3 regions of the Salinicola sp. DM10 genome follow, and region 2 is predicted to be linked to each of the others. Evidence: predicted binding sites of a transcription regulator. Region 2 holds the regulator's gene; each other region holds the start of a gene.
The links. Region 2 encodes sigma-54, which starts transcription at its own class of promoters, with help from an activator protein. Its sites were predicted from a motif close to TGGCACNNNNNTTGCTNT; they were not measured.

Region 1 (3,271 bases), on a different contig from region 2:
AGCAGCCGAGAAGCAGCATGCCCGCCGCGTAGAGCGCGACGACGAGAAGATCCAGCATCATGAGGTGTCATCCTGCCGCCGTGCCGGCGGCGATTGTTGTTGTGAATCCAGACGTGAACGGTCGGCGCGGCGTCAGCGGCGCTTCACGCCGGGCAGCACACAGAGCATCTCGAACAGCAGATTGGCGGCGACTACCGCGGTCTGGCCGTGGGCATCGTAGGGCGGCGAGACCTCGACCAAGTCGCAGCCGACCAGATCCAGGCCGTGGCAGCCGCGGATGATCTCCAGCGCCTGGGGAATGGTCAGCCCGCCGATCTCGACCGTGCCGGTGCCCGGGGCGTAGGCGGGGTCGAGGCTGTCGATGTCGAAGCTCAGATAGACCGGCCCACCGCCGACCTTTTCGCGAATCTCCGCCATCAGCGGTGTCAGGCTCTGGTGCCAGCACGCCTCCGCCGGCACCACCCTGAAGCCCTGGTCGCGGCCCCAATCGAACTCGTCGGCGGCGTAGCCGGTGCCGCGCAGGCCGATCTGCGCCACTCGGTTCGTATCCAGCAGCCCCTCTTCCACGGCGCGGCGGAAGGGGGTGCCGTGGGCGATCTGCTCGCCGAACATCTGGTCGTTGATGTCGGCATGGGCATCGACATGGATCAGCCCCACCGGCCCGTGCTTGGCGGCCATGGCGCGCAGGATCGGCAGGGCGATGGTGTGATCGCCGCCCAGGGTCAGCGGGATGACGTCGTGGCCGAGCATCTCGTGGTAGAAGCGCTCGATGATGCCGACGCTCTTCTTGAGATCGAAGGTGTTGATCGGGACGTCGCCGATATCCGCCACCTGCAGGCTCTCGAAGGGCGCGGCGCGGGTCGCCATGTTGAACGGCCGCAGCATGCGCGACTCGTCACGGATCTGGCGCGGTCCGAAGCGGGTGCCGGGGCGGTTGGAGGTGCCGATATCCAGCGGGATACCGACGAAGCAGGCATCGAGCCCGGCGGCGCTGTGCTGGGTCGGCAGGCGCATCATGGTCGCCGGGCCGCCGAAGCGGGGCATCTCGTTACCGCCCAGCGGCTGGTTGAGCGGGGTGCGATCCTCGGGCTGGTGGGACATACCGTCTCCTGGATTGTGATTGTCTAAGGGTCACTGATCACCACGCATAAAGCGTGCCAACCGTAACTGATTGATTTTGGGCGATCGCTAGCGAGGCATGATGCGTTTTTGTATCGATGGCTTGCGGCATTTGATCCAAATAAGTATCAATGATGCAAAAGCGAATCGGAGACGCCGATGACTGAGGCCCAAGCGGACTTCGCCACCCTGAAGGCGATGGTCGAGACCGCCCAGGACCATCTGTTCGTGGTCGATGCCGAGGGACGCATCCTCGATGTCAGCCCCGGCGCCGCGACGGTCTACGGCATGCCGCGGGAGACGCTGTGCACGACCACCGTGCAGGCGCTGCAGGCCAGCGGCGTGCTCTCGCCCTCGGTGTCGCTGGAAGTGATCCGCAGCGGCCAGCCGGCGCAGCTGATGCAGCGCACCGGCACCGGCCGCCAGGTGATCGCCGAGGCGCATCCGGTGTATGTCGGCGGGCGCCTGGTGCGGGTGATCAGCCGCTCGCGGGATCTCACCGATCTGCGCCTGCTGCAGGACGAGTACGCGCTGCTGCAGCAGCGCTTCACCGAGCATCTCAAGCGCCATCACGAGGCGCCGGGAGAGCTTCCGGGCGAGGCCGGCGAGCTGGTGGTCAAGAGCCGCGTGATGCGTGAGATCACCCAACTGCTCAAGCGCAGCGCGCCGACCGACGCCACGGTGCTGATGCTGGGGGAGTCGGGGGTGGGCAAGACCGCCTTTGCGCGTCAGCTGCACCGCTGGAGCCGCCGCCGCGATGGCGCCTTCGTCGACGTCAACTGCGCGGCGATCCCCGAGTCGCTGTTCGAGTCGGAGATGTTCGGCTACCAGCCCGGCGCCTTCAGCGGCGCGGCGCGGCAGGGGAAGGCGGGGCTGCTGGAGCAGGCGCACAATGGCACCCTGTTCCTCGACGAGATCGGCGAGCTGCCGCTGACCATGCAGTCCAAGCTGCTCAAGGTGATCCAGGATGGCTCGCTCACCCGGCTTGGCGATACCCGCTCGCGGCGGGTCGACTTCCGTCTGGTGGTGGCGACCAATCGCGACCTGGCGCGGCAGGTGGAGGAGGGCGCCTTCCGGCTCGATCTCTACTATCGGCTCAACGTCATCCCGGTGACGCTGCCGCCGCTGCGCGAGCGCCGCGAAGAGATTCGCGGGCTGGCGGAGCGCCAGCTGGAGCGGCTCAACCGCCGCTACGGCGATGACAAGATGCTCCACCCGCGGGCCTGGGCCGAGCTGATGAGCGCCGAGTGGCCGGGCAACGTACGCGAGCTGGAGAACTGGCTGGAGCGCGCCTGGCTGGCGGCGGAGAGCAGTGTGATCGGTGGCCCGGCGGGTAGCGAGCCGGACAGCCCCGGGGCACCGCCGTCGCGGCATCCGACGGACCCGGCGGACGCCGCGCTACTGGCCGAGGGCGAGGGGTTGAAAGCGGCGCTGGCGGCCCACGAGCGGCGTATCCTGGCCCAGCTCGCCGAGACCCACGGCTCCACCTATGCGCTGGCCGAGCGCCTGGGTATCAGCCAGCCCAGCGTGGTGCGCAAGCTGAAGCGCTACGCCATCGCCCTGGGGCGCGATCAGTCCGGCCGCTGACCGGTATAGCGGGCGATCAGCCGTGGATTGCCGTAGCCCCAGCGCTCCGCCTCGCTGGGGGCGTCCGGGGCCTCGTCGTCGTGCAGCCACTCGCGCCAGCTGGCGACCAGCAGGGCCATCAGCACCGGCCCCACGAACAGCCCTACCAGCCCCATGGTCTTCACCCCGCCGACCAGCCCGAAGAAGGTGGGCAGGAAGGGCAGCTTGATCGGCCCGCCGACCAGCCGTGGGCGCAGCGTCTTGTCGACGATGAACAGCTCGATCGCACCCCACAGGAACAGCCCGATGCCGTTGGGCAGATGCCCGGTGGCGATCAGATAGAGCGACACCAGGGTGAAGGTGAGCGGGGCGCCGCCGGGGACCAGCGCCATGAAGGCGGTGATTACGCCGAGGACCACCGGTGACTGCACCCCGGCGATCCAGTAGGCGGTGCCCAGCACCAATCCCTCACCGAGGGCGATCAGGCCCATGCCGACCACGGTGGAGCTGATGGTCGCCGGTACCACCCGCGAGAAGCGCTGCCAGCGCGCCGGCAGGATGCGCTCGCCGACGATATCCAACTGGC
Region 2 (3,271 bases):
ACGATCGCGACCTGAGCCGCGCGCCGATGCACGAGCGCGCCCGTGCCGGCATCGGCTATCTGCCGCAGGAGGCCTCGATCTTCCGCAAGCTCAGTGTCGCCGACAACATCATGGCCATCCTGGAGACGCGCAAGGATCTCGACCGCGCCGGGCGCCGCGAGCGCCTGGAGCAGCTGCTGGGCGATTTCCACGTCGACCATATCCGCGACAACCTGGGCATGTCGCTCTCCGGTGGCGAGCGGCGCCGGGTGGAGATTGCCCGGGCACTGGCCACCGAGCCCGCCTTCGTGCTGCTCGACGAACCTTTCGCCGGGGTCGACCCGATCTCGGTGGGCGATATCAAGAACATCATCCGCCAGCTGCGCGATCGCGAGATCGGCGTGCTGATCACCGATCACAACGTGCGCGAAACGCTGGATATCTGCGACAACGCCTACATCGTCGGCGATGGTCAGATCATCGCCGAGGGGCGCCCGGAAGCGATTCTCGACAACCAGCGGGTGCGGGATGTCTATCTGGGGCACGAGTTCCGCCTCTAAGGTCGCGCCGCCCCCTTCCCAGCCCGCTGCGTCACCGCAGCGGGCTGCTCCCTCTCGAAGCCACCAACGCCCCATCCGAACGCACCGTGGCATAATTCTTGCATAAAGTTAGCGCTCAAAGCGTTGCATCCCCCGCAGGCAGTCAGTAACGTAAGGGCATCCTATCGACCGGCGGCCACCGCCGCCCCCTTGCGTGTCCATGCCATGTCCATGAAACCTTCACTGCAACTGCGCGTCGGCGCCCAACTGACGATGACGCCACAGCTGCAGCAGGCGATTCAGCTGCTGCAGCTGTCGACGCTCGATCTGCGCCAGGAGATCCAGCAGGCGCTCGAGACCAACCCCATGCTCGAGCTGGACGAAGAGTACGCCGAGCAGGCAGTCAGCGAGACGCCCGAGGCGGAGTGGGCCAGCGACATCCCCGAGGAGCTCGCCCTCGACAGCGAGTGGAGCGATACCTACCAGGACATCGCCCCCAGCGCCGCCCCGGCCAGCGCCGACGAATGGCCGGACCTGGAGCGCAACGCAGCCGACACCACGCTCCACGACCATCTCAACTGGCAGCTCGCCATGGGCGAATTCGACGCCCAGGAGCGCCTCATCGGCGAGTGCCTGATCGATGCCATCAATGCCGACGGCTACCTCGACGGCACGCTCGACGAGCTCACCGCGGGCCTGCGCGAGCAGTACCCGGGGGCGGTCACCAGCGCCGATGTCGAACGCATGCTGCTGCGGCTGCAGCAGTTCGACCCCACCGGCGTGGGCGCCCGCGACCTGCGCGAATGCCTGCTACTGCAGCTCGGCGCCCTGCCCGCTGACACCCCGCTGCTGCCCCAGGCCAAGCGGCTGGTGCGCCAGTTCCTGGAGGCGCTGGCCGGCGACGACCGACGCCAGCTCAAGCGCCGCCTGCGCCTCGACGACGCCGAACTCGAGCGCGTCGTCGCCACCATTCGCACCCTCGACCCGCGCCCCGGCCAGGCCTTCGACCACGGCCAGCAGGACTATGTGATTCCCGACCTGGTGGCCCGCCTGACTCAGGACGGCTGGCGCATCGAACTCAATGCCGAGGCACTGCCGCGGCTGCGCATCCAGCCCGACTACGCCGCGCTGATCCGGCGCGCCGACAAGAGCGACGACAACACCTTCCTGCGCCAGCACCTGCAGGAGGCACGCTGGCTGATGAAGAGCCTCTCCAGCCGCAACGACACCCTGCTGCGAGTGGGTCGCGAGATCATGGCGCGCCAGGTCGACTTCCTCGAGCGCGGCGAAGAGGCGATGAAACCGCTGATCCTGGCCGACATCGCTACCAGCGTCGACATGCACGAATCCACCATTTCGCGGGTGACCACGCAAAAGTTCATCCACACCCCGCGCGGGGTGTTCGAGCTCAAGTACTTCTTCTCCAGCCAGGTGGGCCAGCGCGGTGAGAGCGACAGCGTCTCCAGCACCGCGATTCGGGCACGCCTCAAAAAGCTGATCGGCGAGGAGTCGCCGCGCAAGCCGCTCTCCGACAGCAAGCTGGTGGAGCTATTGGCGCAGGCCGACATCAGTGTCGCCCGGCGCACCGTGGCCAAGTATCGCGAGGCCATGGGCATCCCCGCCTCCAGCGAACGCAAGCGACTGTCTTGAATGGACTTTTAGAATTCACGCCAGCCCGCGGCGATCAATCGCCCGCGATCCCTTTGCAGCGCGGAGAAAAGGGTTACAATCAGAGGTGCCACATAAGCCGCAACAGGAGCGCGCCATGCAAGTGAACGTCACCGGCCATCACGTCGAACTGACCGACGCCCTGCGGGACTACGTCGACGAGAAACTCGCACGTCTGGAGCGCCACTACGACAACATCACCAACGTTCAGGTGACGTTGAGCATCGAGAAAGAGCGTCAGCAAGCGGCTTGCACGCTACACGCAGCGGGCGGCGACATACATGCCGAAGCCAGCGACATCGACATGTATGCCGCGATCGACGCCCTGACCGACAAGCTGGATCGCCAGCTGGTCAAACACAAAGAGAAGGCACAGGCCCGCGCGCAAGGCGCAGGCGCCCGTTAATTCCCCGATGATCACTCTGGAAACCATTCTGCCCCCCGAACGCACCCTCTACGGTGTGACGGGGGGCAGCAAAAAGCGTCTGCTGGAATTCTTCAGCACCTTCATCGCCCAGAATACGCCCAGCCTGGACAGTCAGGAGGTGTTCAGCCGCCTGATCGGGCGCGAGCGCCTGGGCAGTACCGGCATCGGCAACGGGGTCGCCATTCCGCACGCGCGCAGCCCGCACTGCAAGACGCCGTTGGCCGGCTTCATGCGCCTCGAGGATGCCATCGACTTCGATGCCATCGACGGCGAGCCGGTGGATCTGGTGTTCGTGCTGCTGGTCCCGGAGGAGGCAGACGATGCCCATCTTTCGCTGCTGGCCGAGGTCGCCGGCATCATGAATCAAGGCAGCGTGCGCCAGAAGCTGCGTCAGGCCGGCTCGCAGCGCGCGCTCCACGACACGCTGGTCGACGCCATCCGCCATCACCAGGACAGCGAAGACGGATAGGGACTGCATGCGACTCGTCATCATCAGCGGCCGCTCGGGGTCGGGGAAATCCATTGCGCTGCAGGCGCTCGAGGATCTCGGTTACTACGCCATCGACAACCTGCCGGCCAACCTGCTGGCGCCGCTGATCGACGAGCTCAGGTCCGCGCCGCCCTCGCGGCCCAACGTGGCGGTGAGTATCGATGCGCG
Region 3 (3,271 bases), on a different contig from region 2:
CGCAGCACGGCGTAGTACCAGAACAGGATCTGCACCAGCAGCGGGATATTGCGGAAGATCTCGACGTAGATGGTGGCCAGACGCGCCAGCAGCCAGTTGGACGACAGCCGGGCGATGCCCACCGCGAAACCGATCAGGGTCGCCGCGACGATGCCCAGGGCGGAGACCAGCAGGGTGTTGAGCAGGCCGACGACGAAGGTGGTGCCGTAGCTGGAGTCGCTGGTGTAGTCGATCAGTGACTGCGGAATCGAGAAGCCGGCACGCCCCTCGAGGAAGCCGAAGCCGGTCTGGATACCGCGGGCTTCGAGGTTGTTCAGGGTGTTGTGGATAAGATAACCGATGAAGAGCGCCAGGATCAGAAACAGCACGGCCTGGACGATCAGCGCACGAACGGTGGGATTCCGCCACAGCGGCCCCTGCCCTCGGCGAGGTAGCGAGGTGGATGGACGCAGCATGAGAAGTCGGGTCTCTACTCGAGCGGTGAGCGGCAACGGCTCCCGGTGCACAGGCCGGGAGACGACGTCGGGAAACGTCTGCTGGCCGCCCGCCGCAAGCGCCCTATCGGGCACGCGCGGCGGGCGGCTTCACGCACTCAGCGAACCGGCGGCGCGTACTGGATACCACCCTGATTCCACAGCGCGTTGATGCCACGCTCGAGACCCATCGGCGAGTCCTTGCCCACGGTGCGATCGAACATCTCGCCGTAGTTGCCCACCATCTTGACGATGTTGTAGGCCCAGTCGTTGCCGATGCCCATCTGCTCGCCGAAGTTGCCATCCTTGCCCAGCAGGCGGGCGACATCCGGGTTGGGCGGGTTGTCGCGCATCTGATCGACGTTCTGGCTGGTTACCCCCAGCTCCTCGGCGTCGAGCATCGCGAACAGCGTCCACTTGACGATATCGAACCACTGATCGTCGCCCTGGCGCACTACCGGGCCCAGCGGCTCCTTGGAGATACGCTCGGGCAGAATCTCCACGCTGGAGGGGTCGGCGAGCTGCAGGCGCAGCGCCGCCAGCTGCGAGGAGTCGGAGGTGAGCACGTCACAGCGGCCGCTGTCGAAGCCCTGGGCGGTCTGGTCGGAGGTGTCGAAGGCGACCTGCTGGAACTGCATGTCGTTGGCCTTGAAGTAGTCGGCCATGTTGAGTTCGGTGGTGGTGCCGGACTGCACGCAGATGGAGGCCCCATCCAGTTCCTTGGCACTCTTGATGCCGAGGTCCTTGCGCACCAGGAAGCCCTGGCCGTCGTAGAAGTTGACCCCGGTGAAGTTGAGGCCCAGCGAGTTGTCGCGGGTCGCGGTCCAGGTGGTGTTGCGCGAGAGCACATCGATCTCGCCGGACTGCAGCGCGGTGAAGCGCTCCTTGGCGGTCAGCGGTGAAAACACCACCTTGGTCGGGTCGCCCAGCACGGCGGCGGCGATGGCGCGGCACACTTCGACATCGATGCCGGTCCACTTGCCGTTCTCGTCGGGGGAGGAGAAACCGGTGAGCCCGGTGCTGACACCGCACTTGAACTCGCCGTTGCTTTTCACGTTGTCCAGGGTGGCAGCCTGAGCCTGCGACGCCGCCAGGGCAGTCAGTGCAGCGGCGGAGAGAAGAGACAGGCTTTTGTTCTTGTGGCGCATGGTGGAATCCACTCCCTTGCGTTGTCATTTGAGTGCATGTCGAAGCATGCCCAGATGAAATTAGCAAAGTCCGTTCCACTTTCGCGCTAGCGCCTGAAAATCCTGGATTCAACGCTCGCCTAGGACGCTTACGATCTCCACCTGCATGCTCAAGGTGACTCGAACTGCGAAAACACGGGCAACATTCTGTTTCAAAAGCGTGCGTGAGATACCGCCACGCACCAAAAGGAGGCGCCGCACCATGGCGCTAGCGTTGAATCGAGCCACCGGTGGCGAAGACGATGCCACCAATGGATAAGGAAAAAACGATCGACTAAGGAAAAGCCGATGATCGGCGGCCGGCCCCGTCGCGACAAAGCATGGACGCGCAAAGCGTGGACGGGAAAAAGCGAAGCGTGCAGGACGACACGGCACGCAGGAAAAACGCACGCCGGACTCGGGAAGACAAAGGCGAGAGCGAGCGCACGGACGGATGGGTAAGTGTACGGGCGAGTGAGCAGGTGAAAGATCGCAGCGCCGCGGCCCCCCGGTTCAGGCCGCGCCAGCGCGCCGCCGGGCGAGCCAGGTCGCACCCAGGCCCACTGCCAGCGCGCCCAACGTATTGGCCAGGATATCGGCCCAATCACCGCCGGCGCGGCCGGGCACCCCCAACTGCAGATACTCGATGAGAATTCCGTAGGCCAGCGCCGCCAGCGCCGAACACCACCAGCGCCGGCTGGCCAGGCCCAGCCACAGGGTCAAACCGGCGTAGCCGAGCAGGTGGTTGAACTTGTCCCACGGCAGGTGCGAGGGCATCTCGGCCGCCGGCGTCAGGCTGCCCCAGGCCACCGCGCCGGCCCAGATCAGCGCGGCCAGTGCCGCCAGGGCCCGCCACGTCGCGAGCCGACGCCCGTTCGCTGGCCGAGTCATCGCGCCCCCTCGGCCAGCGTCGTCGGCAATCCCAGACATGTGCAGAGGCCGGCATCGAGACGTTCGCGCCAGCGTGGGTCATCCTCAAGTCGCGCGTCGTTATCCGGTGCCAGACGCCGACGGTAGCGTCCGATACCGCGGTAGACGGCGTTGCGCAGCGGCGCCGGCACCCAGCGCAGCCACGCAAGCAATCGCCAGCCCCCTCGCAGCCGGCGCCCCAGCCGCCACAGCGCCTCGCTCTCCTCGTAAAGCTCACCGCCGGTGACATAGCGGATCGTATCGCAGCGCGCGAGCTCGCGGCCGAAGTGGCGCCCCACGCACTGCCCCAGCGCGCTATCGAGCCCGCTCAGCGCCAGCGTCGCGCCTGCATCACGCTCATGCGCCAGCAGCCAGCGCACCGCACGCCGGCAGAACGGGCAGTCGGCATCGAACAGCAGCAGGCCGTCGATGCCGCTGGCGCCGGCTTCAGCGGTGATAGGCCGGGCTCGCGGCATGCAGCGCGTCGAAGAAGGCCGTGACGTGGTCGGGATTGGTGAACTGGCTGATGCCGTGACCCAGGTTGAAGACGTGGCCTGGGCCATGACCGTAGCTGGCCAGCACCCGCTCGACCTCGGCACCGATCCGCTCGGGCGGCGCGAACAGCACGTTGGGGTCGAGATTGCCCTGCAGCGCCACGCGCTCACCGACCCGCCGCCGCGCGTCGCCCAGCTCGGTGGTCCAGTCGAGACCGACGGCATCGCA

Region 1: speB (agmatinase) is a predicted target of sigma-54. The motif match lies at 1,143-1,160, and genes of this name have one in related genera.
Region 3: J0A90_RS12235 (amino acid ABC transporter substrate-binding protein) is a predicted target of sigma-54. The motif match lies at 1,682-1,699, and genes of this name have one in related genera.

Annotation. Positions count from the first base shown of each region.
Region 1 covers NZ_JAFLEN020000001.1:1,194,469-1,197,739, reverse strand. The annotation lists gene J0A90_RS05315 (sodium:solute symporter) at 1-61, opposite strand, end outside; gene speB (agmatinase) at 133-1,101, opposite strand; gene J0A90_RS05305 (sigma-54-dependent Fis family transcriptional regulator) at 1,279-2,706, shown strand; gene J0A90_RS05300 (AI-2E family transporter) at 2,691-3,271, opposite strand, start outside.
Region 2 covers NZ_JAFLEN020000002.1:516,523-519,793, reverse strand. The annotation lists gene lptB (LPS export ABC transporter ATP-binding protein) at 1-539, shown strand, start outside; gene J0A90_RS10990 (RNA polymerase factor sigma-54) at 744-2,168, shown strand; gene hpf (ribosome hibernation-promoting factor, HPF/YfiA family) at 2,284-2,592, shown strand; gene J0A90_RS10980 (PTS sugar transporter subunit IIA) at 2,603-3,082, shown strand; gene rapZ (RNase adapter RapZ) at 3,090-3,271, shown strand, end outside.
Region 3 covers NZ_JAFLEN020000003.1:137,360-140,630, forward strand. The annotation lists gene J0A90_RS12230 (amino acid ABC transporter permease) at 1-455, opposite strand, end outside; gene J0A90_RS12235 (amino acid ABC transporter substrate-binding protein) at 593-1,621, opposite strand; gene J0A90_RS12240 (VanZ family protein) at 2,153-2,530, opposite strand; gene J0A90_RS12245 (thiol-disulfide oxidoreductase DCC family protein) at 2,527-3,024, opposite strand; gene hemE (uroporphyrinogen decarboxylase) at 2,996-3,271, opposite strand, start outside.